DNA from 2 places in the Aliiroseovarius sp. genome. Region 2 is predicted to be linked to the other one. Evidence: riboswitches for the same ligand, from Rfam matches in the RefSeq annotation. Region 2 holds a riboswitch; the other holds the start of a gene.
The links. Region 2 has a riboswitch for thiamine pyrophosphate ahead of thiB (thiamine ABC transporter substrate binding subunit). Riboswitches for the same ligand answer to the same signal wherever they lie in the genome.
Positions count from the first base shown of each region.

Region 1: linked by a shared signal. The riboswitch ahead of thiD (bifunctional hydroxymethylpyrimidine kinase/phosphomethylpyrimidine kinase) and the one ahead of thiB (thiamine ABC transporter substrate binding subunit) in region 2 are both predicted to bind thiamine pyrophosphate.

Region 1 covers NZ_CBDDIE010000003.1:2,431,154-2,445,556, forward strand. The annotation lists gene ACO07D_RS12910 (TRAP transporter permease) at 1-1,074, shown strand, start outside; gene ACO07D_RS12915 (universal stress protein) at 1,071-1,499, shown strand; gene thiD (bifunctional hydroxymethylpyrimidine kinase/phosphomethylpyrimidine kinase) at 1,590-2,384, opposite strand; TPP riboswitch at 2,436-2,533, opposite strand; gene ACO07D_RS12925 (putative bifunctional diguanylate cyclase/phosphodiesterase) at 2,581-4,797, opposite strand; gene ACO07D_RS12930 (phosphate/phosphite/phosphonate ABC transporter substrate-binding protein) at 4,794-5,705, opposite strand; gene ACO07D_RS12935 (multidrug effflux MFS transporter) at 5,895-7,106, opposite strand; gene ACO07D_RS12940 (valine--tRNA ligase) at 7,157-10,093, opposite strand; gene ACO07D_RS12945 (alpha-D-glucose phosphate-specific phosphoglucomutase) at 10,260-11,888, opposite strand; gene ACO07D_RS12950 (Lrp/AsnC family transcriptional regulator) at 11,991-12,422, opposite strand; gene ACO07D_RS12955 (type III PLP-dependent enzyme) at 12,549-13,688, shown strand; gene ACO07D_RS12960 (DUF2235 domain-containing protein) at 13,778-14,403, shown strand, end outside.
Region 2 covers NZ_CBDDIE010000003.1:1,310,167-1,324,569, reverse strand. The annotation lists gene mtaB (tRNA (N(6)-L-threonylcarbamoyladenosine(37)-C(2))-methylthiotransferase MtaB) at 1-586, shown strand, start outside; gene ACO07D_RS07770 (FMN-binding negative transcriptional regulator) at 615-1,232, shown strand; gene ACO07D_RS07765 (hypothetical protein) at 1,397-1,687, shown strand; gene ACO07D_RS07760 (glutathione S-transferase) at 1,692-2,297, shown strand; gene petA (ubiquinol-cytochrome c reductase iron-sulfur subunit) at 3,040-3,606, shown strand; gene petB (cytochrome b) at 3,618-4,931, shown strand; gene ACO07D_RS07745 (cytochrome c1) at 4,946-5,752, shown strand; gene ACO07D_RS07740 (ATP-binding cassette domain-containing protein) at 5,816-6,508, opposite strand; gene ACO07D_RS07735 (thiamine/thiamine pyrophosphate ABC transporter permease ThiP) at 6,495-8,033, opposite strand; gene thiB (thiamine ABC transporter substrate binding subunit) at 8,030-9,007, opposite strand; TPP riboswitch at 9,035-9,140, opposite strand; gene ACO07D_RS07725 (DMT family transporter) at 9,238-10,191, shown strand; gene aroC (chorismate synthase) at 10,245-11,348, shown strand; gene ACO07D_RS07715 (thioredoxin family protein) at 11,422-11,832, opposite strand; gene ACO07D_RS07710 (cytochrome c biogenesis CcdA family protein) at 11,845-12,558, opposite strand; gene ACO07D_RS07705 (DMT family transporter) at 12,615-13,490, opposite strand; gene ACO07D_RS07700 (HU family DNA-binding protein) at 13,668-13,955, opposite strand; gene ACO07D_RS07695 (AMP nucleosidase) at 14,117-14,403, opposite strand, start outside.

The DNA.
Region 1 (14,403 bases), 1.1 Mb from region 2:
GGCGCGCGCAACATGATCGGCCTGGCGGCCGCCATGGGCGTGGCAGGGATCATCGTCGGCGCCGTGACCCTGACCGGCATCGGCCAGGTGATGGCGGAGTTCGTCGAATTCCTGTCCGGCGGCAACCTGCTGGCGATGCTGTTCTTCGTGGCGCTGATCTCGATCATCCTTGGCATGGGTCTGCCGACCACGGCGAACTACATCGTCGTCAGCTCGCTGATGGCCGGTGTGGTCGTGGAACTGGGCGCGCAGAACGGGCTCATCGTGCCACTGGTCGCGGTGCACATGTTCGTCTTCTACTTCGGGATCATGGCGGACGTGACGCCACCGGTCGGTTTGGCGAGTTTCGCTGCCGCCGCGATTTCGAAGGGCGATCCGCTGCGCACCGGTTTCCAGGCGTTCTTCTACTCGATCCGTACGGCGCTTCTGCCCTTCCTGTTCATCTTCAACACGGATCTTCTGTTGATCAATGTGGGGCCGGTTCAGGCAGTTTTCGTCTTTGTTGTTGCGCTGATTGCGATGCTTTTGTTCGCGGCGGGCACGATGGGGTACTTCATGACCCGATCGCGCCTGTGGGAGAGCGCGGTTCTGCTGCTGGTGGCCTTTACGCTGTTCCAACCGGGGTTCTGGCTGGATCGCGTGGCGCCCAAGTACAATGTCCTGCAAGGGCAGGAGGCGCTGGCGCTTCTGGCCGAACAGCCCGATGGGGGCGAGGTACGCCTGTCGATTAGCGGGCCTGACTTCCTGAGCGGTGAGACGGTCCCGACCACGGTGATCCTGCCAACCAAGGCGGGGGATGCCGAGGGAGCGTTGATGGATCAGGGCCTGGCTGTGATGGAAGAGGATGGGCAATTGGTCCTGGAAGAGCCCTTCCCGGGGTCGCCACATTTCGACACGTTGGGCAGTGACTATGACTTCTATGGCGATATCCCGGTCACCATTGCCGGGATCGAGTTCGAGAACGAGCGCCTGCCGAAAGAGCTGTTCTACATCCCAGCGCTTGCGCTGTTTGCCGCAGTCTATCTGTTGCAGATGCGGCGCAAGCAGAGCGAAGAGGAAGGAGTGCTGGCATGACCGAACATGTTCTCTGTGCCGTGGACCTGACCCATCTGGAGGCGGAGAAACCGCTGCTTGGACGGGCGGCCGAACTGGCCGAGTTTTATGGTGCATCGCTGTCCGTGGTGACAGTCGTTCCCGACTACGGCATGTCGATTGTCGGGTCCTACTTTCAGGAAGGCACGATGAAGTCGGCAGTGGCCTCGGCCAATGAACAGCTGCATGCTTTCGTGGCCGAGACCCTGCCGGAGTTCGGTAAGGTGCAGCATATTGTCGAAGTCGGCACTGCCTATGAGCAGATCCTGGATGCGATTGAACGCTCGCAGGCGGATCTGGTTGTGGTCGGGGCACACAAGCCGAACCTCATGGACAAGTTGCAAGGGCCGAACTCGGCCCGCGTGGCGCGCAAGGCGCCCTGTTCGGTTCTGGTGGTGCGCGACTGATCTGTCGGGACGCCCCGGCGCGCCCCTGCTGCCGGGCGCGCCCACCCGCCCACCCCGCGCCCGCCATCAGGCGCGCGCCGGGGCGGAGCGTTACTTTCTGAGTGCAAAGAAATGATCGGTCGGGCCGTGACCTCGGCCCACTGACAGCGCATCGGCCGCCCGGATCGCGCCGAGCGTATAGGTCTTGGCAGCTTTCGCAGCGGTAAGGAGATCGCTGGTCATGGCAAGCTGTGTGGCCAGGGCAGACGACAGGGTGCAACCGGTGCCGTGGGTGTTACCAGTCGAAAGGCGCGGGGCGTCGATCCAGTGGCTGGCGTCGGGAGTGACCACGAGGTCCGGACTGTCAGCACCGTCCAGATGGCCGCCTTTCAGAAACACCGCATCGGGCCCGAGGTCCAGCAGAGCCCTGGCCTGAGCTTCCATCTCGCTCCGGGTGGTTGCCTCGGCACACTCCAACAGATCCGCAGCCTCGGGCAGGTTCGGGGTCAGTATTGTGGTCTGGGGCAGAAGCGCACGCAATGCGTCGAGAGCCGCATCGGCCAACAGGCGGCTGCCGCCCTTGGCCACCATGACCGGGTCCAGCACAACGGGGGCATCCTGTTGGGTCAGGCAATCGGTCACGGCGCGGATAATCGCGGCGTCTCCCAGCATGCCGATCTTGATCGCACCGACGCAGATGTCATCAAGGACGGCCTCGATCTGAGCGCGGACGAATTCCGGGTTGATGAGCTGTGCCCCATGAACCCCGCGCGTGTTCTGGGCGGTCAGCGCTGTCACCACGGCCATCGCATAACCGCCATTGGCCGCGATTGCCTTGATGTCCGCCTGGATACCCGCCCCGCCGGAGGGATCGGAGCCCGCGATGGACAGGACGTTGGGAACCATGAGGGCTGGGTTGGTCACGGTCATCTCCTCGTAGCGCTACGGAGGGGCACACGTGAGCCACGCGCGACTTCCTCCGTCGGCATGATCCGGGTCAGGTTCAAAGGGTGCTTCTCAGCCCAGGCCTTTGCCGGGCGCCCCTGTCACGAAGCCCAGATAGGGGCAATTGGGTCGCTGCGCAAAGCGAAAAAGCGGAAGGTCAGGCGGGATCGGTCTGCTGGGTGGCGGCCAGCCAGGTGCGATAGGCATCCTCGGCCATCGGTTCGGCCAGCAGGAACCCCTGGGCGCTATGGCAGCCATGCGCCTTCAAGAAGACCAGCTGTTCCAGCGTCTCGACCCCTTCGGCCACGACCTCCTTGTCGAGCGAGATCAGCATCTGCAGAACCGCCCCCAGCAGCCGTTCAGCTCGGGCATCCGCGCCGATTCCATCCAGCAGGCTGCGGTCGATCTTGAGGCGGTCGAAACGCATGTCCTTGAGCCGCCCCAGGTTCGAATACCCAATGCCGAAATCATCGACCGCAAGACGATAGCCCGCGTCGCGCAGCCGGGCCAGATTGTCGTCGAGCGCTGTTTCGCCCGATGTGGCGGTGCGCTCGCTGATTTCCAGTTCGATACGGGTCCCCGGAACGGATGCCTTGTCGATGCATCGCAGGAGGGTGTTGATCAGATCGGCATCCGCCAGCTCCTCGCCAGACAGGTTCATGGCGATGATCGGAGGCGCGAGGCCTGCATCAGCCAACCGTCCGGCCAGGTCAAACATCAGCCCCGCGACACGTTCGCCAATTGCCGGCATCAACCCGCTGTCCGAGGCGAAAGGGAGGAACTGCGACGGGGACAGAAGTCCGCGTTTGGGGTGTTGCCAACGTAGCAAGACCTCGATCCCGCTGATCTGCCGTGTGGTGAGGTCCAGTTGCGGTTGCAGATGCAGGACCAGGTCCCCCATGGCGATCCCGTCACGCAGTTCTGCGATCAGTGCTTGGCGTTGCAGGAACTGCGCATGGTGTTCCTCATCGTAGAAACAGTAGGTGTTACGCCCCGCCTGTTTGGCCTGATACATTGCAACATCAGCTTGTTTCAGAAGGTCTTCGGCGTTGGCGGCGTGGTTGGGATAGAGTGCGATGCCGATGCTGGCGGTCGTGCGAAATCGCACCGCGTCAAGTTGGAAGGGCTGATCCATGCGCTTGAGGATCAACTGTGCCAGCTGTTCGGCCTGATCGGCGGGTGTGACGATGGTAAACTCGTCGCCGCCAAGGCGGGCGATGGTGGCAGTGCTGTGCAGATCCAGGCCCGAGTGGCCGTTATGGTCCGCCTCTGGCCCCCGATGGAAGCCTTTGTGCGTCCCCCTGTCGAATCCCGTGTCGACCTCGACGTCGCCCCTTGCGTCTGGCAATGGGGATTCTCCGTCATGAATGCTCAACCCCAGGGCGCCGACGCAGCCGCGCAGCCGTTCGGCAAAGTGGAGAAGCAGTTGGTCGCCCGCGTGATGCCCGTGGGTGTCATTGACGGTCTTGAACCAGTCGAGGTCCAGAAACAGGACCGCCAGATCCTGTCCCTCATCGCCCGCTTGGGCCACGAGCCCATCCAACGTGGCATTGAGCCAGTTTCGGTTCGGAGTCCCGGTAAGACGGTCGCGATAGGCCACGGCTGCCGTGGCCTGCATGGCGCGTCGCAAGGCCTGCAGCATGGCGTTGAACGAGGTGGCGAGGCTCTGCAACTCGTCACCTGTCTGGATATCTATGCGTTGATTCAACTGCCCGGCGGCGGCCTGGCGGGTGGCCCGGGTCAGGTGATCGAGCGGCCCGACGATCCGGGCGGCGATTGCCAGACTCAGGGTCAGGCCGATGGCCAGAACCAACCCGCCAAAAATCAGATTGCCGCGCCACAGTTCGCGCAGATTATTGGTCCAGGTCTCGCGCAGTAGGTTTACGCGGATGGTGCCGTAGTGGGTCGGCCCCGCAATGATTGGCTGAGCCAGGCGAACCATGACTTCGTCCTCGTAGCGGACAAGTCTGCCCGAACGGCGGGCCTGGACGACAAGCGCGTCGTCAACCCGGGTCAGGAACTTGCCCTGATTGGTGTGGCCTGCGTCGACCATCAGAAGATCGCGTGCATCGACGAGGAAGATATCAGCGATCTCTTCCTGGTTGCTCCACTGTTCGAAAATGGTCTCAAGCTCGGCGGGCTGCCCGTCCAGAAGCGCGGGCAGGCTGACTTCGGTCGCGAGATCCAGAAGATGGCCAATCTGCTGATCCATCCGGCTTTTTACAAGCTGCGCCTGGATTCGGCTGTTGTTCACGACCAGGCCCAGGATGATAACCGTGATCAACAGGCTGAAGGACAGGGCAAGGCGCCGACCCAGACCGGCGCGCAGCACGCGGTGCAGAGGGTGCAACAGGCGACGAGGCGGCCGGGTCACGATCCGGCCTCGATCAGCCCGTGTGCCGTCAGCCGATCCAGCAACGCATGGATCGGCGCAAAGGTCGTTTCGGCCCCATCCGGGAAGGTGTCGAACCTAGTGGTCTTGTGAAAGCGATGCATGACCTCGCGCCCGGTCTCGCTGTGTTCCAGCCCAGTCAGAAGGGCGCTCAGGCGGGCGACCAGATCCGGGTCCATGTCGGCCCGGTGCAGCACCACCTGGCGCGGCACGTCGATGCTGGTGGCAAGGACACGGAAGGCACCCGGCTGCGTCTCGCGCAGGATATCCAGCCCGCGCGGGTCGGTGGCGCCCGCATCAATCCAGCCGCGGGTCAGCCACAGGACCGTGTTCTTGTCGTCACCGGTAAAGACGTAGCCTGCGGCATCGGGCGGCGGGGGGAGTTCGCGATGCTCAAGCTCGGTGACCGGTACCCCGCGGTCCAGCAGCAGACCCGCGGGCAGTAGAAAGCCCGAGGTGCTGTCCGGGTCCTGAAATCCGATGCGCCGCCCCTTGAGGTCCGAAACATTGCGGATCGGGCTGTCCGTGGGCACGATAATGACGGAGTGATAGCGCGCCACACCGCGTTTCCAGCGTCGAAGGAAGGGCTGCGCGCCGGACCATTGCGCCACCAATCCGGCGACCAGCGGGCTGTCGAAATAGAGATCAACCTCGCCGTCGCGCAATGCGTGCGCCATGGTTTTGGCATCCTCCAGCACCGTGATGCGCACCTCGGTAATCCCGTCCTCTGTCAGCGCTTGGGCTAGGTGGCTCGCGAGGGGGGTAAAGCGGTCCACATGTTTGCGGATATTGTCGTTCACGCTGCCCAGAACCAGCACGTCGGCCTGGGCTGGCATGCTTGAGAGCAGCGCTACGGCCAGCAGCCCGCCCAAGAATGTGCGTAAAGTCATGCCTGTATCCTTCCAGTTTCTTCGGTACGTCGAAGGGACTCGTCAGATCACGAACACCGTTTTTGGCGTGCACTCATGCGGAGAAGGTCTCGCGCGCTTCTCTCTCAAAACGAGACGATAGGCAGCAGTTTACGTAAAGGCAAAGGAAAGCTGCGCAAAGGTATAATTTTGTCGGCAAAATGAATGAGTTCACTGTGGCCGGGCGACAACCCCGCGCCGGTCCAACAGGCGCCCCGTCACCAGGACCGCCACCGCCAGCCCCGCGAAAAGTGCCATGGTCAGGCTGATCGCCAGGTGGGTGCCGTCGAACAGCGACGAGGCGATGAAGGCACCAAGGCTGGCCATGACCATCTGCAATGCGCCCATAAGCGAGGCGGCAAACCCGGGCATGTCGCCCGCTGGCTCCATCGCTGCGGCCATGGAAGTGGGGAAGATGATGCCGAAAGCCGCCACATACACGCATACCCCACCCCAGAAGAGCGGCAAGGACGGGTCGGTGAAGCTCAGCCCCAGGTTCACCAGGCCGCCGAGACCCAGCAGCGATACGGCCACGGTGCCGACCTGGCGCAGGTTCATTCGGTTCAACAGCTGTCGGGCAAACAAGGCCCCGGACATGTTCACCATGGCGACAATGGCGAAGAGCGCGCCAAAGGCTTCGGGGGACACGCCGTAGCGTTGCTCGGCAATGATCGCGCCGGTCGCGCCCACCGAGACATAGCCGCCGAAGGTCAGCCCGCCCACCGCCATCGGTACCAGAAAGGCGCGGGTGGTCAGAAGGCGTTTGCCTGCTGTGCGGATGAAGCCCAGGGTAAAGCGTTCCGGCCGCCGCGCCCCGCCGGTCTCGCCCAGGGCGAACCAGGTGTAGGCGGCGAAAACCATGGCCAGCACCGCGAGGAAAACGAAGATCGCGCGCCAGGAAAACAGGATCAGCAGGCCCGAGCCCAGCACCGGTGCGAACACCGTGGCGAGCGTCAGGATCGCGCCCAGAACGGTCATGATCCGTGCAGCCTCTTCCCCGTGAGCCACGTCGCGCACCATGGCGCGGGCGATGATCGGCGAGGCGCCGAACAGGCCCTGCACGAAACGTGCGCCCAGCAGGAACTGGAACGAGGGGGCCATGGCGCAGGCCAGTGAGGCGGCGGTAAAGCCCGCCAGCGTCATAAGCAGCGCCCGCCGCCGTCCGAAAGCGTCCGAGAACAGACCCCAAAACAGCTGCCCCATCGCATAGGCGATGAAATAGAGCCCGACCAGCAACGCGCCCTGTTGCTCAGGCGTGTCGAAACTGCGCGCAACCACACCGGTCGAGGGCAGCACAATGTCCACGCTGACAGCGGTCAACGCGGTGATGCCGCCCAGAAAGATCACCGTATCGGTGCGGTCGAAGGCAGGTTTTGCGGCCATGGGGGCTCCGAAGGAAAACGCCCCGCCGGGTTGGGCGGGGCGTGGGTTTCTTAGATATCGGCCAGGCGGGCGAGGGCCTCGTTGATCTTGGCTTCCTCGGCCTCGCGGGCGGCGAGGTTGGCGCGGGCTTCCGCGACCACTTCCTCGGGCGCGCTTGCGGCGAACTTCGGGTTGTTCAGGCGGCCACGCAGGCCCCCAAGCTCCTTGGCGAGCTTGCCCAGCGTCTTTTCAAGACGGGCCTTTTCCTCGTCCACGTCGATGATATCGGCCAGCGGCATCGCGAAGGTGCCACCGTCCACCGGCACGGTGATGCAGCCCTTGGGCAGTTCGGCCATCTCGGTCAGGCTATCGATCCGCGCCATGCGCTTGATCAGGGCCTCGTTGCCCGCCCAGGCGGTGCGACCGGCTGCGTCCATCTCCTGCAGGATCACCGGGATTTTCAGACCGGCGGGCACATGCACCTGCGCGCGGGCGGAACGGATGTTGTCGATCACCTGGATCACCCAGTTCAACTCGCGGCTCGCGGCCTCGTCCACCAGTTCGACGCCGTAGGTCGGCCATTCCTGATGCACCAGCATGTGGTCGCGGTCAGCAATGTCGCCCCAGAGCTGTTCGGTGATGAAGGGCATGATCGGGTGCAGCAGCACCAGGCACTGGTCGATCACCCAGGCCATGGTGGCGCGGGTCTCGGCCACGACGGCTTCGTCATCCGAGTTCAGCAGAGGTTTCGCGAATTCCAGATACCAGTCGCAGACCTTGCCCCAGACATAGGCGTAAAGCCCGTTGGCGGCGTCGTTGAACCGGTAGGCGTCCAGCGCCTCGTCGACCATGATGCGGGCCTTGGCGGTTTCGCCCACGATCCACTTGTTCACGGTCTGAGTAACGGCGGCGGGGTCGAAATCCGCGCTGGGGCGGCATTCGTTCATCTCGGCAAAGCGCGCGGCGTTCCAGAGCTTGGTGCCGAAGTTGCGGTAGCCCTTGATGCGCTCTTCCGACAGTTTCAGCACGCCGCCAATGGCCGCCATGGAGGCATTGGTAAAGCGCAGCGCGTCGGCGCCGTATTCGTCGATGATCTCCAGCGGGTCGATGACGTTGCCGGTGGTCTTCGACATCTTCTTGCCCTTCTCGTCACGGACAAGCTGGTGCAGATACACGGTGTGGAAGGGGATTTCGTCGACCACGGCAAGCTGCATCATCATCATGCGTGCGACCCAGAAGAACAGGATGTCGAACCCGGTGATCAGCACATCGGTCGAGAAGTATTTCTGCATCTCGTCCGTGTCGGCGGGCCAGCCCAGCGTGCCGATCGGCCAGAGACCGGAAGAGAACCAGGTGTCGAGCACGTCGGGGTCACGTTTCAGAACGGTGGCAGGGCCGAACACCGCATCCGCCATGTCTTGAGCTTGGTCTTCGTCTTCGGCGCAGAATTCCGTTCCATCGGGCGCATACCAGACGGGGATCTGATGCCCCCACCAGAGCTGACGGGAAATACACCAGGGTTCGATGTTTTCGAGCCAGTGGTAATAGGTCTTCTCGCCGCTTTCCGGGATGATCTTGGTGCGGCCGTCGCGCACCGCGTCCAGCGCCGGGCCGACGATCTTCGCCGTATCCACATACCATTGGTCGGTCAGCATCGGTTCAATGACGACTTTCGAACGGTCACCGAAGGGCTGCATGATCGGTTTGGCTTCGACCAGCGGAACCTCAGTAACCGGCGGCTCTTCCTCGCCCTTCTTCAGCTTCTTCTTCGGACCCAGGCGCGGATCGTCCGAGGTGGTCATGACCGCCAGGCCTTCCTCGGTGATCTCGGCGATCACCTTGGCGCGGGCGTCGAACCGGTCGAGGCCCCGCAGGTGGTCGGGCACGAGGTTTACCGCGTCGGCCTCGGCCTCGGTCAGGGTGCGGTCGCCCTGGGCGACCTCCATGGCGATGGCGGCGGCGGCGTCATAGGCGTCGCCATCCGCGCGCATGGCGCCCTTGGTGTCCATCAGGCGGTACATCGGAATGCCGCCGCGCTTGGCGACTTCGTAGTCGTTGAAATCATGCGCGCCGGTGATCTTCACCGCGCCCGAGCCAAAGTCCATGTCCGGGTATTCATCGGTGATGATCGGGATCAGGCGGCGGTGCTCCTTCGGACCCACCGGAATTTCGCAAAGCTTGCCGACGATGGGCGCGTAGCGCTCGTCATCCGGGTGCACCGCCACCGCGCCATCGCCCAGCATGGTTTCAGGCCGCGTGGTGGCGATGAAGATATAGTCACGCTCCTCGGACAGGGTGACATTGCCGTCCTCGTCCTTCTCCACATAGGTATAGGTGGCCCCACCGGCGAGCGGATATTTGAAGTGCCACATGTGGCCCGGGGTCTCGATGTTCTCGACCTCGAGGTCCGAGATCGCGGTTTCGAAATGCGGGTCCCAGTTGACCAGGCGCTTGCCCTTGTAGATCAGGCCCTGGTTGTACATCTCCACGAAGACCTTGATGACGGCATCGTGGAAATTGCCCTTGGCGTCGGCCTCGGGTGCACCCGGCGCGCCGGACATGGTAAAGGCGTTGCGGTCCCAATCACAGGAGCTGCCCAGGCGTTTCAACTGGTTGATGATCGTGCCGCCGTATTCACCTTTCCATTCCCAGACCTTTTCCAGGAACTTCTCGCGGCCCAGCTCGCGGCGACCCTGGTTGCCGGTGGCGGCCAGCATCTTTTCGACCTGCAGCTGGGTGGCGATGCCGGCGTGGTCCTGGCCCGGCTGCCACAGCGTGTCAAAGCCGCGCATCCGGTGCCAGCGCACCAGGATGTCCTGCAGCGTATTGTTGAAGGCATGGCCCACGTGCAGCGCGCCGGTCACGTTCGGCGGCGGGATCATCACGCAGAAGGAAGAGGTCTCGCTGTTGCCCACGTGCTTGCCCGCGCGGAAGGCGCCAGCGGCCTCCCATGCGGCGTAGATTTCGCCCTCGCGGGCTTGGGCGTCGAAGGTTTTTTCCATGGCCATGGCGTGTTGGTCCCAGCGTGTGAAAATGCGTCCGGGGACATGTAGCCGAAGGGCGGGGGAAGGGGAAGGGCGTTGTCAAAAGGTGTGGCTGCGCCACGCTTGATGTCTCGCCATCCCGGCTTGCGCCGGGTAGGCTCGGGATGGGCGCGTGGGGCAGGCGGGCCTATTAGGTCACAACGTCCGGAGCGGTGCGGCCCGTGCGTTTGGCGATTTCGGCGATCTGGTCAACGGCTTTGGCCAGCGGGGCCAGGACATCCTGCGTGTCCAGGGTGTGATCGCCCTCCGGCCCCTCGAACCGCTCCAGGTAGACGCGCAAGGTCGCCCCTTCGGTGCCGGTGCCCGAGAGGCGCAGCACCGCGCGTTCGCCGGTGGTGAACTGCAGGATGATCCCCTGGTTTTTGCTGGTCGAGCCGTCAATCGGGTCGAGATAGGCAAAGTCCTCGGCTGAGGAAACCGTTAGCCCGCCCGCATTCTGTCCGGCGAGGCCCGGCAAGGCCGCGCGCAGGTCGGTGATGAGCGCTTCGGCGTCAGACTTCGGCAGAGCTTCGTAGTCGTGGCGCGAGTAGTAATCCCGCCCGAACCGGGCCCAGTGGTCGGCCATGATCTCGGCCACGCTCTCGCCGCGCTTGGCGAGGATGTTCAGCCATAGAAGCACCGCCCAGAGCCCGTCTTTCTCACGCACGTGATCGGACCCGGTGCCTGCGCTTTCCTCGCCGCACAGCGTGATGCGGCCATGATCCAGCAGGTTGCCGAAAAATTTCCAGCCGGTAGGGGTCTGGAAGGCCTCGATCCCGAGCGCCTTGGCCACACGGTCAGCGGCAGCGGAGGTCGGCATGGAGCGTGCAATCCCCGCGATCCCACCCGCATAGGCCGGGGCCAGATGCGCATTGGCGGCCAGCATCGCAAGGCTGTCCGAGGGCGTCACATAGGCGCCGCGCCCCAGGATCATGTTGCGGTCGCCGTCCCCGTCCGAGGCCGCGCCGAAATCGGGTGCCTGCGCGCTCATCATCAGATCGTAGAGCTCATGAGCCCAGACCGGGTTGGGGTCGGGGTGGCCGCCGCCGAAATCTTCGCTGGGCGTTCCGTTGACCACAGTGCCCGGGGCCGCGCCCAGGCGGCGTTCTAGGATATCGACCGCATAGGGGCCGGTCACCGCGTGCATGGCGTCGAACCGCATGGTGAAGCCGGTGGCAAAGAGCGCGCGGATGGCGTCGAAATCGAACAGCTCTTCCATCAGGGCGGCATAGTTGGAAACCGGATCGACCACCTCAATCACCATCTCGCCCAGGTGCGCCTGGCCCAGAGTCTCCAACGCGGGGGCATCAGCGGCGGCAATGAGGTAGCGGGTGATTTCCCCGCTGGCGGCAAAGATCGCATCGGTCACCGCCTCGGGCGCAGGGCCGCCGTTGGAGACGTTCAGCTTCAGCCCGAAATCGCCCTCCGGTCCGCCCGGGTTATGGCTGGCCGACAGGATCAGCCCGCCATCAGCCCCGCTGGTGCGGATCAGGTGGGACGCGGCAGGGGTGGATAGCAGACCGCCCTGACCGACAATGACACGGGCCACGCCATTGGCCGCCGCCATGCGCAGCACCGTGGCCAGTGCCGCGCGGTTGAAGTAGCGCCCGTCACCGCCCAGCACGAGGGTCTTCCCCTCAGCGCCCCAGGCATCAAAGATGGCCTGCACATAGTTCTCCAGAAACCCCGGCGCGCTGAACTCGGCCACTTTCTTGCGCAGCCCGGAGGTGCCCGGCTTCTGCCCCGCAATGGGCGTGGTGGAAACGGTTTGAACCTGCATGTCGCTATCCCTCGAAAGAACAGCCCATCTTAACCCAGTGAGGGCACGAGCTTAATCGGTTAATTTGGCAAAAGACTGGTGACGGCGTTTTGCCGCCGCGGGTCAGCCCAGCCGGTCGATGCGGGTCGACAGGTGGATCAGGCTTTCCGAACTCTTCACCCCGTCGATCTCGCCGATCGCGTCCAGCGCCCCGTCCAGTTCGGCGGTCGAGCGGGCGGCCAGTTGCAGCACCATGTCGAAACGGCCCGACGCGGTGTGGGCGACCTCGACCGTGGTCAGGGTCTTCAGCCGGGCCAGCACCGCCGGGGTCGAGCGTGGCTCCAGCGACAACAAAACCGTGGCGTGGATCTGATCCCCTCTTGCCCCGTCCCCCAGTTTCAGCGCATAGCCCGCGATGATACCGCGTTCTTCGAGCCGTTCGATTCGGGCCTGTACAGTAGATCGTGCCAATCCCAGGCGCCGGGCCAGCGTGGCCACCGGCAGACGGGCGTTTCCTTCGAGTTGAGCCAGCAATTCGCGGTCTGTGTCGTCCATGTGTCGTCTCTAGGCGTCGTTTCGTCGTATCCTATGCGACATTTTGCCCACTCCGCCACTAGAAACCGCCGGTCCCCGCCTGAAAACTGAAAGAAAGCGCGACGGTTTACCCGAAGGATCACCCCCATGAGCAGACCCCTGTCGATCTGGCCCACGGCCCTGACCCATCTGAAGAACGAGCATCCGGAGCAGCCGGTGCTCTATTTCTCGCCCGAGGTCCTGCAGCAGACGGCGCGTGATTTCCTGGCCGGGTTCGACGGCATGGTGACCTATGCGATCAAGTCCAATGACGACCGCGCGGTGATCGAGAACCTGTTGGCCGCTGGCGTGTCCGGTTTCGACGTGGCCAGCCCGGTCGAGATCCGCAAGATGCGGTCGATCAGCGCGACGGTGGACCTGCATTACAACAACCCGGTGCGCAGCCCTGCCGAAATCCGCGAGGCGGTGTCGATGGGGGTATGCTCCTATTCGGTGGATGGGCTGAGCGAGCTGGCCAAGCTGATTGACCTCGTGCCCCCCGCGGGGATCGAGGTGGCCGTGCGCATGCGCCTGCCGGTCGAAGGGGCGGCCTATGACTTCGGCTCGAAATTCGGCGAGGACCCGGAAGGCTGCGTGACCCTGTTGAAAGCGGTGGCCGCGGCGGGGTTCATCCCGTCGATGACCTTCCACCCCGGCACCCAATGCGCCGATCCCGCTGCCTGGACCGCCTATATCCAGACCTGCGCCGATGTGGCGCGCGAAGCAGGCGTGCGCCTGGCCCGGCTGAATGTGGGGGGCGGGTTCGCGTCGAACCGCGGGGTGGCGCCGGATCTGGGTGCGATCTTCGACGCCATCCACCATTCGGTGGTCGAGGCCTTTGGCGAAGACGCGCCGGGTCTGGTCTGCGAACCTGGGCGCGCCCTGGTGGCCGAGGCCTTTACCTTCGCGACCCGTGTGAAGGCCCTGCGCGAATGTGACTCGGTCTTCATCAACGACGGGATCTATGGCGGCTTTGCCGAGTTCATGCTGATCGGCATGCTGGATCGGGTCACCTCGGTGCGCCCGGACGGCACCCCGGTTCCGGGCCCGCTGATGGAACGTATTGTCTACGGCCCGACCTGCGACAGCATGGATCGCCTGCCCGAGCCCCTGCCGCTGCCAAAGGCGCTGGAAGAGGGGGATTACCTGATCTTCGAAGGCATGGGTGCCTATTGCACCGCCACCGTGACCCGGTTCAACGGTTACGGCGACTTACAGGTGATCACGGTTCAGTCAGCAGGCGGATGAGGCTCTGGACAGGTCCCGCCCGGGGCGCCACCTTTGAGTAACGCGGCAGGTTTACCGCCGGTTTACCCTGTTCGCGTCATGATGGTGGGATGAAACAGGAGCAGCCACGCGTGTTCGAGCGCCTCAAAAGATGGTTCGTCGGCAAGGTCCAGACGCGAAGCGCCGCCCGCCCGGTGCGGGGGCGGGTCGACCATGTGGTGATCCTGGACGGCACCATGTCGACGCTCGATCCCGGCGATGAAACCAATGCCGGGTTGACCTATCGGCTGCTCTGCGAATGTGCGCCCGCCGCCCATCTGTCGATCATGTATGAGGCCGGGATCCAGTTCGAGACCTGGAAACACTCCTGGCACGTGGCCACGGGCGTCGGCATCAACCGCCAGATCCGCCGCGCCTATGGGTTCCTGGCGTCGCGCTACCGTCCGGGCGACCGGATTTTCCTTCTCGGCTACTCGCGCGGAGCCTTCGCCGTGCGATCGCTGGCTGGCGTCATCGACATGATTGGCCTGCTGAAACCCGAACATGCCACCGAACGCAATGTGCGCGATGTCTATCGCCATTATGAATGCAGCCCGGACAGCGCTGCCGCGATGCGCTTTGCCGAGCTTTATTGCCACGACGAGGCGCCGATCGAGATGGTGGGCGTCTGGGACACGGTGAAGGCGCTGGGCCTGCGCTGGCCGATGGTCTGGCGGCTGTTCGAGCCGCGCCACCG
Region 2 (14,403 bases):
CATCAGCTCGATCGATTCGATCGAGGCGGATGAGAACCTGATGCTGGCTATCGCAACCGAGCCGCGCCTGATGCCGCATCTGCACCTGTCCCTGCAGCATGGCGACGACCTGATCCTGAAACGCATGAAACGCCGCCACCTGCGTGACGATGCGATTGCCTTTACCGAAGAGGCCCGGCGCCTGCGCCCGGACATCACCTTCGGTGCGGATATCATCGCGGGCTTCCCGACCGAGACCGACGAGGCTTTCGAAAACTCGGTCAAGCTGGTCACCGATTGCGACCTGACCTGGCTGCATGTCTTCCCCTATTCCGCGCGCGAAGGCACGCCGGCGGCCAAGATCCGCAACACGGTGAATGGCAATGTGATCAAGGCCCGCGCCGCCCGCCTGCGCGAGGCAGGCGCCGCGCAGGTCGACCGCCACCTTGCGGCGCAGATCGGCAAGACCCATCGCATCCTGATGGAAAACCCGCGCATGGGCCGCACCGAACAATTCGCCGAGGTCCGCTTCGACAGCGACCAGCCCGAAGGGCAGATCGTTGACGCCTGTGTCAAAGGGATACTGGACGGACAGCTGACCGTCTGACAGGCTGCCTCCGTTTCGAGGAGGTCCAATGCATCCGAATCCCGTTTTCCGCGACACACCCACCCATCGCAACCTGGCCTTTGCAAGGGAGCGCGGTTTCGGCGTTCTGTCGGTGAATGGTGGGGCCGGGCCGCTGGTGGCACATGTGCCCTTTGTCGTGAATGATGAGGGGACCGAGGCTTATCTGCACCTCATGCGCTCGAACCCCATCGCCCGCGCGCTGGAGCAGGACCTGCCCGCCGTGCTGGCCGTATCCGGGCCGGACGGCTATGTCTCGCCGGACTGGTATGACCTGCCCGACCAGGTGCCGACCTGGAACTATGTTGCCGTGCATCTACGCGGGTCGCTCACGCGCATGGCCGACATCCGGCTGCGGGAGGTGCTGGACCTGTTGTCGGCCGAGTTCGAAACGCGCCTGGCCCCGAAACCCGCCTGGCTCAGCGCCAAGATGGCCCCGGACGCGATGAACCGCATGATGCGCATGATCCAGCCGGTAAAGCTTGAGATCGGCTCGGTCGATGGCACCTGGAAGCTGAACCAGAACAAGCCGGAGGCAGCACGCATGGCAGCTGCCGAGGCGATGCCGGATGGGATCGGACAGGAGCTTGCTGTGTTGAGCACGCTGATGCGCATGCCGCCCGAATAAGTGGACTTTCACTGCGGTCGTTCCTACATTTTCCCTAAAGCGTTTCGAGATTAACTTGGGACGCGAGGTAATCTCGAAACGCACACAACATCGGAAGGTTGCGCGCGTTTCGCCTCATTGTTGTGTCTCAACAATAAGCCGAAACGCTTTAGGAGGAGAACGTCATGGCCCTGCCCTTAGCCCCCGTCGCCGCCCCAATCATCACCACAGTCCTGCGCTATGGAACCGTCGCGCTTGCCGGATATGCGATTGCCCGCAGCGTCGAAAAAGGCCGCCGCGATCAGCGGGCCGAGGATGCGCTGGACGAGGTGCCAGAAGGCCTGACCGCCCGGCGCGAGACCGAACAGGTCAATGCCACGCACCGTTTCCGGCGGGTGATCCGGCTGGGCTCCACCGGCCCGGCCATTGAAATCGACGCCACCACGCTTACCCGCATTCGTTTCCGAAAGGTCTGATCCCATGCAACTGATTTCCTCGCCCGCCTCGCCCTTCGTGCGCAAGGTGCGGGTGGTTCTGCTTGAAACCGGCCAGGAAGGGGATGTGGAGCAGATTGACGTCTCGACCACACCGCTGGCCCCGGCCGCCGAAGTGACCGCGGCCAACCCGCTGTCGAAGATCCCCGCGCTGATCCGCCCGGATGGGCCGACGCTCTATGACAGCCGCGTGGTGACCCGGTTTCTGGATGCCCGCGCCGGGGGGCACCTCTACCCATCCGAACGCATCTGGGAGGTGCTGACCCTCGAGGCCACCGCCGACGCGCTTCTGGATGCTGCCGTGCTGATGGTCTACGAGGGCCGCTGCCGCCCCGAGGACAAGCAGGACAAGGGCTGGCTGGACGCGCAATGGTCCAAGATCGAAGGCGCGCTGGATGCGCTCAACGAACGCTGGATGAGCCACCTGTCCGGCCCGCTCGACATGGGCCAGATCGCCGTGGCCTGCGCCCTGGGCTACCTCGACTTCCGCCACGGAGACCGCCAATGGCGCAAGGGGCGGGATGCGCTCGACGATTGGTTCGCGGTGTTTGCGCAGCGGGACGCGATGCAGGCGACGAAGCCGGTGGGGTGATTTGCTTTGTTAGATTTGGGGAATAAGTGCAGTGCATACTTTCGGGATGAGCTCTCCACGAGATGCGTTGGAGGACTTTCGGCAGAAGTCCAACCATCTTCAGGCTGAACCCCTCAATGACTCTCTTGCAATGGACTGTGCTGTAGCGGCCTGGTCTTTAGTTGATTGGCTATTTGAAACATATGGGACGAGCCACGGGCATGGATCATTAGGTGCCCTGCGTGCGCACTTGATCGCCCGATGCCCTCAGCTTGAATGGCTTCGGGACGTTTCAAACGGACGAAAGCACATGTTCATTACAAGGTACACACCACGGATAGGGCGCGCACGAACAAGAGGAGGGGCGTTTAGCTCCGGGTTTTCGACCTCGTTCGACACAAGTCGCCTTGTCGTGGAATTGGACGGCGTGGAACACAGCTACATCGATGCCGTGACAAACGCACTAACGACCTTCGATGCCTACTTCGCCGCTCACTCGATAGCGTAGGGTGTCTTATGCAAGCCCCACCCACCCCTCGCGGTTGCTTGACGCATGTTAAGGGCGATTCGGCTCGTTTGCGCTAACCAGTGCTTAACATGATGATTTTTCGATCACGCCGACCTTGCTTTTCGGCCCCTGCGCCCTATTGACCGCTGGACGCAGCTTCTTTCCTTGGCTAAACAGCGCCCCAATGGGCTGCGCGTAAGCGCGGCCTTCCGTCGTGTCGGTCGCGAAAAGCGACCTAGCTAGGGAGATGCGAACGTGTCACACGCTGACGACCAAGGGGGAACCCGTCGGGATTTCCTGTACTATGCCACCGGCGGGACCGCCGCCGTGGCGACCGGGGCTGCTGTCTGGCCTCTCGTCCACCAGATGAACCCTTCGGCTGACGTGAAAGCGCTCAGCTCGATCCGGGTTGACGTCTCGGGTGTCGAAGTGGGCAGCCAGATCACCGCCCTTTGGCTGGGCAAGCCGGTGTTTATTCGCCGCCGCACCGCCGAGGAAATCGAGCGCGCCCGCGCCGAGAACAATGCCTCCGACATGATCGACGTGCTGGCCCGCAACGACAACCGCGATCCCGCACTGTCGGCTGACGACCAGAACCGCGCCATGGACGAAGCCGGTGAATGGCTGGTCATGATGGGTGTCTGCACCCACTTGGGCTGTGTGCCCCTGGGCGATGGCGCCGGTGACTACGGCGGGTGGTACTGCCCCTGCCACGGCTCGCACTACGACACCTCGGGCCGCATCCGCAAAGGCCCGGCACCCGAAAACCTGCCAGTTCCCGTCGCCGAGTTCGTCGACGAAACGACGATCAAGCTGGGCTAAGGGAGGCGCACATGTCCGGAATTCCGCACGATCATTACGAACCCAAGACGGGTATCGAGAAATGGCTGCATCAGCGCCTGCCCATCGTTGGCATGGCCTATGACACGCTGATGATTCCCACCCCCAAGAACCTGAACTGGTGGTGGATCTGGGGCATCGTCCTGGCGTTCTGCCTGGTGCTGCAGATTGTCACCGGCATCATCCTGGTGATGCATTATACCCCGCATGTGGACCTGGCCTTTGCCAGCGTTGAACATATCATGCGTGACGTGAACGGCGGGCATATGCTGCGCTATATCCACGCCAACGGCGCCTCGCTGTTCTTCGTGGCCGTCTATATCCACATCTTCCGTGGCCTGTTCTACGGCTCCTACAAGGCGCCGCGCGAAGTGACATGGATCATCGGCATGCTGATCTATCTGATGATGATGGGCACCGCCTTCATGGGCTACGTTCTGCCCTGGGGTCAGATGTCCTTCTGGGGCGCGACCGTGATCACCGGCCTGTTCGGCGCCATCCCGTTCATCGGTGAGCCGATCCAGACCTGGCTGCTTGGCGGCCCGGCGGTGGGCAACGCGACGCTGAACCGCTTCTTCTCGCTGCACTACCTGCTGCCCTTCGTGATCGCCGCCCTGGTGGCACTGCACATCTGGGCCTTCCACCACACGGGCAACAACAACCCGACCGGTGTCGAAGTGCGCCGTGGATCGAAAGAGGAAGCCGCGAAGGATACCCTGCCCTTCTGGCCCTATTTCGTGATCAAGGATCTGTTCGCCCTGTCGCTGATCCTGCTGGTGTTCTTCGCGATCGTCGGTTTCATGCCGAACTACCTGGGTCACCCGGACAACTATATCGAGGCGAACGCCCTGGCGACGCCTGCGCATATCGTGCCTGAATGGTATTTCCTACCGTTCTACGCGATCCTGCGTGCCTTTACCGCCGATGTCTGGGCCGTTCAGTTCGTCAGCTTCATCACCGGCGGCATCGTCGATGCGAAGTTCTTCGGCGTGCTGGCCATGTTCGGCGCCATCGCGGTTATGGCCCTGGCCCCGTGGCTCGACACTTCGTCGGTGCGTTCGGGCCAGTACCGTCCGCAGTTCCGCTGGTGGTATCGCCTGCTGATCGTCGACTTCATCGTGCTGATGTGGGTTGGCGCGCGCGACACCGAGTTCCCGCATGACTGGATCTCGCTGATCGGTGCGACCTACTGGTTCGCCTACTTCCTGGTCATCCTGCCGATCCTGGGCCTCATCGAGAAGCCCGAGACCCCGCCGGCGACCATCGAGGAAGACTTCAACGCCCACTATCCCGGCGCAGCCGAGTGAGAGGATCTAGCAACATGATCAAGAAACTCACAGCAACCGCCCTTACGGCTCTGACCCTGACTGCCGGTGGCGCACTCGCCGCCGGTGGCGGCGGGGAAATCCACGACGAGCAGTTCTCGTTCGAAGGGCCCTTCGGCACCTATGACCAGAACCAGCTGCAACGCGGGCTGAAGGTCTATACGGAGATCTGTGCCTCCTGCCACGGCCTGAAGTTCGTGCCTCTGCGCACGCTGGCCGATGAAGGCGGTGTCGGGTTCACCGAAGACCAGGTGCGCGCATTTGCGGCCGAGAACTTCGAGATCTGGGATCCGTCGCTGGAAGATGGCGAAGGTGACTTCCGCCCGGCCAAGCCGGTGGATCACTTCCCGGCGAACACTTCGGCCGGCGCCCCGGACCTCAGCCTGATGGCGAAGGCACGCGCAGGGTTCTCCGGCCCGGCAGGCACCGGCCTGAACCAGCTGGTGCGCGGAATCGGTGGTGCGGAATATATCGCCGCCTTCCTGGCCGGGTATACCGGAGAAGAGACGGAAGTCGCGGGCAATATCCTTTATGGAAACACCGCCTTCCCGGGTGGCTGGACCGCCATGGCCCCGCCGCTCTATGGCGAGGATGTCGAGTTCGATGACGGCCATGCCAACGACCTGCACCACGAGGCGGTCGACGTCGCGGCCTTCCTGATGTGGGCCGCCGAGCCCAAGATGATGGCCCGCCAGCAGGCCGGTTTCGTCGCCGTCATGCTGCTGACCCTGCTGACTGTTCTGCTCTACCTGACGAACAAGAAGCTCTGGGCGCCGCACAAGGGCAAGAAGCTGGACCTGTGATCCGCGTCACATGAGACACGAAAGGGCGTCCCACGGGGCGCCCTTTTCTTTTGCCGATTGCCGTTAATCTCGGCCCAGATAGTCGCGCAGCGCCTCGGGCGGGTTGGCAAAGATCTGATCCGTCGGCACCGGCACATGGGCGCGCCCTTCGGCGACCAGCACCACGTGATCGGCGATCAGGCGGGCGTCCTCGGGCTCGTGGCTGACCATCATCAGCGTCGCGCCGGTCTCATTCAACAGCTCTGCCACCAGCGACAGCATCTCGGCCTTCAGGGCCGGTCCCAGCGCACCGAAGGGTTCGTCGAGCAACAGCACCGGCCGGTCGCGCAGCAGAACCCGGGCCAGCGCCACACGAGCCACCTGACCACCAGAAAGGCGGCCTGGCTTGCGCGCGCCGTACCCGTTCAAACCGACGCGCTCCAACGCCCCATCGACCCGCTTGCGGTCCTCCGTGGACAGCCGCAGAGATGGGTTGAGCCCGAGTGCAACATTGTCGAAGGCGCTGAGGTGCGGAAACAGGTTGTTGTCCTGAAACACCATGCTGATCGGCCGTTTCGCGGGGGTGGTCGGCATGGGCGCGCCATCCCACAGCACCCGGCCCTGCACCAGCTGAAATCCGGCGATCGCGCCCAACAGCGTGGATTTGCCAGCCCCGGACGGACCCAGCACGGCAACCCGCGCACCGGTGGGCACGGTCAGATCGGCAGAAAGGGCAAACCCCTCCATCTCGACGCGCATGTTCTCAAGCGTCAGCATCCACGCGTCCTCCTCGGTCGAAGATCCAGAAAATCGCCAATGACAGCGCCAGCAGCAACAGCCCCGCCGCCGCCGCATCATCCATGCGGTAGGCCCCCATCAGGCGATACATCTGCAAGGGCAGCGTCGCGGTCTGCGGGTCGGCGAACATGGTGATGACGCCCAGGTCCCCCATGCTCAGCGCGGCGGCCAGCCCGCCTGCAAAGCCCAGCGGACGGCGCAGGCGTGGCAACCACAGCCGCCTGAGCCGCGCCCAGCCGGTCAGGCCCATCTGATCGGCCAGGGGCCCGAAATTCGTCTCTATCCCGGCCAAGGCGGGGGTCAGGGAACGCAAGGCAAAGGGCAGCGCCATGGCCGCATTCACCAGCGCGGTGACCGGCAGTGCCAGGGCGAAAGGGTCCATGATCGGGAAGACAATGACGAAGAGCCCGGTGCCGATCACCAGCGGCGAGGCGGCAATCGTCAAATAGCCCACGCCCTCGATCAGGGCCGATCCGCGCTTCACGGCGAGGGCAGCAATCGGCAGGGCGAGAGTCAGGCATAGGAGCGCGGAGGAAAGCGAGACGATGATCGACAGGCCCGCGGCCTCAATCACCGCAGAAGGCAGCGACAAAAGCTCCGGCACGCCCCGCGCGACGATCATCGACAGAGGCAGTACCAGAAACAACGCAGCCAGGGCGATGCAGGCTCCATCTTGCACCACCAGCCAACCGCCCCCATCCCAGCGCGTCACGGCGCGGTCCAGCCCGCTGCCCATGCCGCCAGGGATGGCAACACGAAAGGCGATCAGGGCCGCGCCTGCGCTCATGGCGAATTGCACCAGCGCCAGCAGAGCGGCCTTGCCAAGGTCGAAGTCGAAGCGGAAGGCCTGGTAGATGGCGAGCTCCACTGTCGTGGCGCGCGGGCCACCGCCCAGGGCCAGAGCCACGGCGAAGGAGGTCAGGCAGATGAGGAAGATCACTAGCAGTGCGCCGGGCACCACCTCGCGCAGCATCGGGCGTTCGAGCACGCGGAAGGTGTCGGCGGGGGTAAAGCCCAAGGACGCGGCGAGGCGGAAGCGTTCGGCGGGGATCGCCAGCCAGCCTTGCAGGATCAGCCGCGTCGCCAGCGGCAGGTTGAAGAAGACATGGGCGATGATGACGCCGTGCCAGCCATAGATGGAAACAGGCTCTAATCCAGCCCAAATCAAGATCTGGGACAGGATGCCCGCCCGTCCGAAAACCGCCAGCAGGCCCAGGACGGCCACGATCACTGGAAGGATGAAGGGCGCACCCAGAAGGGTGATCAGGATGCCCCGCCCGGGGAAGCTGCGACGCGCAAGCGCGCGGGCTACGGGCGCCGCCAGGGCGACCGACAGCGCGGCTGACAGCACCGCCTGCCACAGGGTGAAACGGATCGCGGCCCAGTCGGCGGGGCCAAACCCGCCCGCCCCTTCTGCCCGCCAGGCAACCGCCACCAGCGTGCCCAGCGTCAGGCAGACCACCACCCCCAGCGCGAGGGCGCCAAGGGTGGTGGTGCGTGTCATTTGGCCGAAGCCGCCAGCCATTCGGCCAGCGCCGCGTCACGCACCGCATTCGCATCGGCGGCCGGTACAATCAGAGCCTTTTCCGGCTGGATCAGGGTCGAAAAACCCTCCGGCAGGCCACCCACCGGGGTCACTGCCGGATACATCCAGTTGGTGGTCGGGATGATCGACTGGAACGCGTCCGAGCCCACGAAAGCCAGGAACTGATCGGCCAGCTCGGGCACATCCGTCGAGGCAATCTTGCCCGCTACTTCGATCTGCATGTAGTGGCCGTCCGAAAAGGCCGCAGCGGATTTCGAACCGTCTTCCTCGGCAATCAGGTGATAGGCCGGCGAGGTGGTGTAGGAGAGCACCATGTCGGCCTCGCCCTCCAGGAACATGCCATAGGCCTCGGACCAACCCTTGGTGACGGTCACGACCTGGTCGTTCAGCGAAGCCCAAGCCTCGCCCGCCTGGTCGCCATAGACCGATTTCACCCACAGCAGCAGGCCCAGACCGGGGGTCGAGCTGCGCGGATCCTGGATCACGATGGACAACTCGCTGTCGGCCAGTTCGGCGAAGGATTTGGGCGGGTTAGTGACCTTGGTGTTGTCGTAGACGAAGGCGAAATAGCCCCAATCGTAGGGCACGAAGGTCGGGTCGGTCCACTCGACCGGCAAGGCCCAGTCGCCAGTCACGCCATGGGCCGCGAACAGACCCGTGGCCTCGGCCGCCGCCGTCAGGTTGGTGTCGATGCCCAGCACCACGTCAGCATTGGTGCGCGCGCCTTCAAGCTTCAGGCGCGAAAGCAGCTCAGCGCCGTCACCAACGGCCACGAACTCCAGGTCGCAGCCGCATTCGGCCTCGAACGCGGCCTCGACCGCCGGGCCCGGGCCCCATTCCGAGGTAAAGCTGTCATAGGTGTAGACGGTCAGGGTGTCGGCCTGCGCGGCCGTCGCCATCAGGGCGCCTGCGATAACGGGAAGGGTCTTCATCTCATCCTCCATTTCGCCGGACGGTGTTCGGGTGAGGATCACCTTCCCTCCGCCGGTCTTAACCGGTTCAGGTTCTACGGGTTCGCGATTGCGCATCTCAGCCGGGAAATCCCAGGCACCCCGAGGTTCGTTCTCTGTGAACCTTTGCGCCCTCAAAGGCAAGCCCCTTGACGTCGGTCGCGTTTGGCGCAATGTGAGCGGTAACAACCCCAAAACGCCGGAACAGACCCATGTCCGAGACCTCCCAATCGCCCCTCAAGGGCCTGGGCGCCGCCTTTGGTGCTTTCGCGCTTTTCGCCACGCATGATGCGATCATCAAGGCCTTGGGCATGGAGTACGCGGTGTTCCAGATCATCTTCTTCGCGATGCTCTTTGCCTTCGTGCCCATGGCAGTGGTAATGCTGGCGGACCGGCAGGTGGACAATTTCCGCCCGCACCATCCCTGGCTGATCCTGGGACGCGCGGCGATGACGGTGCTGGCGATGGCCTCGGCCTTCTATGCCTTTACCGTACTGCCGCTGGCCGAGACCTATGCGCTGCTGTTCGCCACGCCTTTGCTGATCACCGCGCTATCGGCGCTGCTGCTGGGGGAAAAAGTGCGCCTACAACGCTGGGGGGCGGTAATCGTCGGGCTTGTTGGCGTGATCGTTGTCCTGCGGCCCGGGGTGACGCAAATCAGCTTCGGCCACCTATGCGCATTGACGGCGGCGGTGGCGTCGAGCTTCGGTTCCATCATCGTGCGCAAGATCGGGGGCGAGGAACGCTCGGCCGTCATGATCCTTTACCCGATGCTGGCGGCGATCCTGGCGATGGGGGTGATGTTGCCCTTTGTCTACAAACCGATGGACCTGCCGGATCTTGGCATGGCAGCCTCGGTCGGGCTTTTGTCGGTCATCGCACAAGGCGGGATCATCATGGCCTATCGCGCGGCCCCTGCCGCCGTGGTTGCGCCCACGCAGTATTCGCAGATCATCTGGGCCGCGCTCTTCGGCGCGCTGTTCTTTTCCGAACGTCCGGACATGTGGGTGGCTGTCGGCGCGGGGATCATCATTGCCTCGGGCATCTTCATCGTCTGGCGCGAAGCCCGGCCCGCAGTGTCCAACCGCAACCCGGTCCTGCGCAACCCGAACCCGCGTTATGACGCCGGTCCCAGCCCGAAACCGAAACACCGCCGCCCAAGCTGACTTTTCAACGGCGCGCCAAGCCGCTATCACGCTGGCGAACAAGGAGCACGCCCATGTCGATGAACAGCTTTGGACACCTCTTCCGCGTCACCACCTGGGGCGAAAGCCACGGGCCTGCTCTGGGGGCAACAGTGGATGGCTGCCCGCCGGGCGTGGCGCTGGAACCCGAGATGCTCCAGGTCTGGCTGGACAAGCGCCGCCCGGGTCAGGACAAGAACATGACCCAGCGCAACGAGGCGGACGAGGTGCGCATCCTGTCCGGCGTGTATGAGGGCAAGACCACCGGCACGCCGATCCAACTGATGATCGAGAACACCGATCAGCGGTCGAAGGACTATGGCGAGATCGAAAAGACCTTCCGCCCTGGACATGCCGATATCACCTATTGGCAGAAATACGGCATCCGCGATCCACGTGGGGGTGGACGCTCATCCGCCCGTGAAACCGCTGCGCGTGTGGCCGCCGGGGGGGTGGCGCGCGAGGTGCTGAAGGCGCTGGTGCCGGGGCTTGAGGTCAAGGGTTATATGACCCAGATGGGCGAGCTGCACCTGGACCGGTCCAAGTTCGACTGGGATGCGATTGACACGAACCCGTTCTGGCTGCCCGATGCTTCCGCCGCGAAGGACTGGGAAGCCTATCTGCAAAAGATCCGCACGGATGAGAACGACTCGGTTGGCGCCGCGATTGAGGTCGTCGTGCGCGGTGCACCCGCAGGCCTGGGCGCGCCGGTCTATGCGAAGCTCGACACTGATCTGGCCGCCGCGATGATGTCGATCAACGCCGTGAAGGGCGTCGAGATCGGCGAGGGCATGGCCGCCGCCGCCCTGCGCGGCACCACAAATGCGGATGAGATCTTCATGGGGGAAAACGGGCCCGAATACAGCTCGAACCATGCAGGCGGCATCCTGGGCGGGATTTCGACCGGGCAGGATATTGTCGTGCGGTTTGCGGTGAAACCCACAAGCTCGATCCTGACGCCCCGCAAGTCGATCACCAAGGCGGGCGAGCCCATCGAGGTTGTCACCAAAGGCCGCCACGACCCCTGTGTGGGCATCCGTGCCGTGCCCGTGGGCGAAGCCATGGCCGCCTGTGTCGTTCTGGACCACCTGCTGATGGACCGCGCCCAGACCGGTGGAGATCGCGGCAAGATTGGCTAGAGGCCTTCCCGGACCGACGCAAGTAAAAGGGGGCCTGCGTGGCCCCCTCTCTGATTCAGCTGCGTGGACCTGATCAGGCGGTGGCCGCCGCCAGAGCCGTATCCATCAACGCCTTGATGTCCGACTTGCGGGTACCGGCGACGATGCGGCCAAGCTCCTGGTTGCCCTTCAGCACAACGAGCGTCGAGCGGCGCGGGATATTGAGGCTTTGCGCCAGCGCGCCATTGCCGTGGGCATCCCAATCGACATTGATAAAAGTGATCGCGCCGTCATAGGTCGGGTCCTCGGCGCGCAGGGCGTTGATCACACGTTCCTGAGCGGCGCAGGTCGAACACCAGCTTGCCTTGAAGTCCAGAAAAACGGTTTCGCCATTGTCCAGCGCCTGCTGAACCAGACCGGGGGTGTAGTCCATCACCGCGGCGCGGGCGGCAAGCGGGGCCAGGGTGGCACCGGTGGCGAGGGTCAGGAAGGTACGACGTTTCATCAGGGGGACTCCTTACAGGGAAACGGAAAGATCAATCAGCCAGGCGGGCAGGTTGGCGACCGCCCAAGCCTCAAGCATGTGATGGACACGCAGCAGGATGCCGACACCCACAGCGACAAAGACCGCACCCAAGATCGGGCGGGACTTCGCGGCGATAATGCGCATGGTGGCCTGACGGCGCTGGATCGCGGCACGGGCACCATAGCCCAGCACGAGGATGATGGAGGACACGCCCAGCGCAAAGAACACCATGATCGCGGTGGCCCAGCCCAGGCTTTCGCCTTGCGAGGCCAATCCGATGGCGCTGCCCAGGGTCGGGCCGATACAGGGGCTCCAAACCGCGCCCAGAAGCACGCCGCCAAGGAACTGGCCCATCAGGGACGAGCGGTCAACCTCCTCCAGCCCGGCGTCGGCGCGGGCCGAAACACCGGCTGTGGCGGTGGCAAAACGTTCGGACAGGCGCGGGACCAGCAGGACCAGGCCGAAGCCGATCATCAGCACCGCACCCGCATTGGCAATGGTGCCTTCGTGAATGCCAAGGGACCGTCCGGCGACGGTGACGAGCATGCCCAATGTGACGAAAGACAGGCTCATCCCCGTCGCCACTGCCAGGGGGCCAAACCGGCTTGCGTTCAGGGCGGTGGCCAGGACGATGGGCAGCACCGGCAGAACGCAGGGGTTGATCAGGGTCAGAAGCCCTGCGGCATAGGCAAAGACGAGTTCCATGGCGCTACCCTATTCGGGCAGCGGGGAAAGTCACCTCACAAGGGAGGCGCAGCAGTTCACGACTGCGTGGGGTTTTGTTTCGCCAGTTGCACCAACAGAATGCCGACAGTGATCACTGCCACGCCGACCCCATCGAGCCAGCCCAGCGCTTCGCCCAGCAGGACGGCGGCCACGGCGACGCCGAAGAACGGGTTGAGGAAATGGAACGTGGCCGCGCGCACGGCGCCGACGCGGGTAACCAGGGCAAACCAGATCCAAGTTGCCAGCAGACCCGGCCCCAGCACCGTGTAGGTAAAGGCGACGCCCAACTGCCAGCTCCAGGTCACCGTGGGCGTTTCCAGCACGGCAGAGGCGATGGCGAGCGCAAAGGCGCCCACGAACATCTGCAGCCCGACAATCATCATCAGATTGCCGCCCGAACTGGCCGTTCGCACCGACAGGGTGGCGATGGTCAGCGCGGCGGCGGCAATGAAACAGAGCACAACTCCGGTCACATCCACCCCGCCCGACAGGCGCGAGCCCATGATCAGCGTGACCCCGGCAATGCCCAGCGCCAGTCCGATCGCCGCCTGCGGTTTCAGCCGATCGCCAAATATGGTCCACCCGGCAAAGGCCACCATCAGCGGCATGGTCGACGCAATGATCGAGGCCAGCCCGGCTTCGACCCATTGCATCGCAACGAAATTCAGGCCCAGGTAGAGCGCGTTCTGGCACAGGCCGAAGACGATCACCGCACGCCACTGGTTGCGGGTCAGGTGCCAGTTCTGCCCCAGCGCCTTGGCGATCGCCACGCCGATCAGGCCCGAAATCAGGAAGCGCACCGCAAGCGAGCCCATCGGTGGCGCGTAGGTGACGATCACCCTGGCCGAGGTAAAGGCCGAGCTCCAGAGAAAGGCAAAACCCAGCCCCATGAAGATTGCGCGCAGGTCCATTCCAAACTCCATGAGAACAAGGGCCGCCAAGTCGTGCGAGACTTTCCCAGTTCCCGGCAAATGGCAATGGCAGTTCTTCTGACTTCGCGCATAAGATTTTTTGCTCGCCTCGCGCATGCGGGCAACGAAAAAGGGCCGCCCGGAGGCGACCCTTTGACGAATTCCGTTGATCCGGACTTAGCCGTTCACACTGTCCTTCAGCGCTTTGGCGATGGTCATTTTCACGACCTTGTCGGCGTCCTTGTGGATCTGTTCGCCGGTGGCAGGGTTGCGCACCATGCGGGCCGGACGCTCACGGCAATAGATCTTGCCAACACCCGGAAGGGTCACGGCACCGCCGCCCGACACTTCGTTGGTGATGATCGACACGATGCCGTCCAGCGCGGCCGAAGCGGCCTTCTTGTCAGCGCCCATTTCTTCGGCCAGAGCGGCCACCAGTTGGGTTTTGGTCATCGGTTTTGCCATGTAAGTAACTCCTCGTTGGCCCCCTATACTGGGGTTAGATTGCGCGCATTAAACTGGATATGGTTGACCTACACAATCATTAGTGTTCCGAAATTTGACCAAATCGGCAGGTTTTCCCCTGTTTTTTAGGGTTGACCCCGCGTCAATCCACCCCGGAGCCCTTACAGGAAGGCCGTTTCCTCGAAACTGCGCAACTTCCGGCTGTGGATACGTTCAAGCGGCATGCCCCTCAAGATCTCCATCGCGCGGATGCCGATCAGCAGATGTCGGCCCACCTGGTCCTTGTAGAAATCAGACGCCATGCCGGGCAGTTTCAGCTCCCCATGCAAGGGTTTGTCGGACACGCAGAGCAGCGTGCCATAAGGCACGCGGAACCTGAAGCCGTTGGCGGCGATGGTCGCGCTTTCCATGTCGAGCGCGATGGCGCGCGATTGGCTGAGGCGTTGCA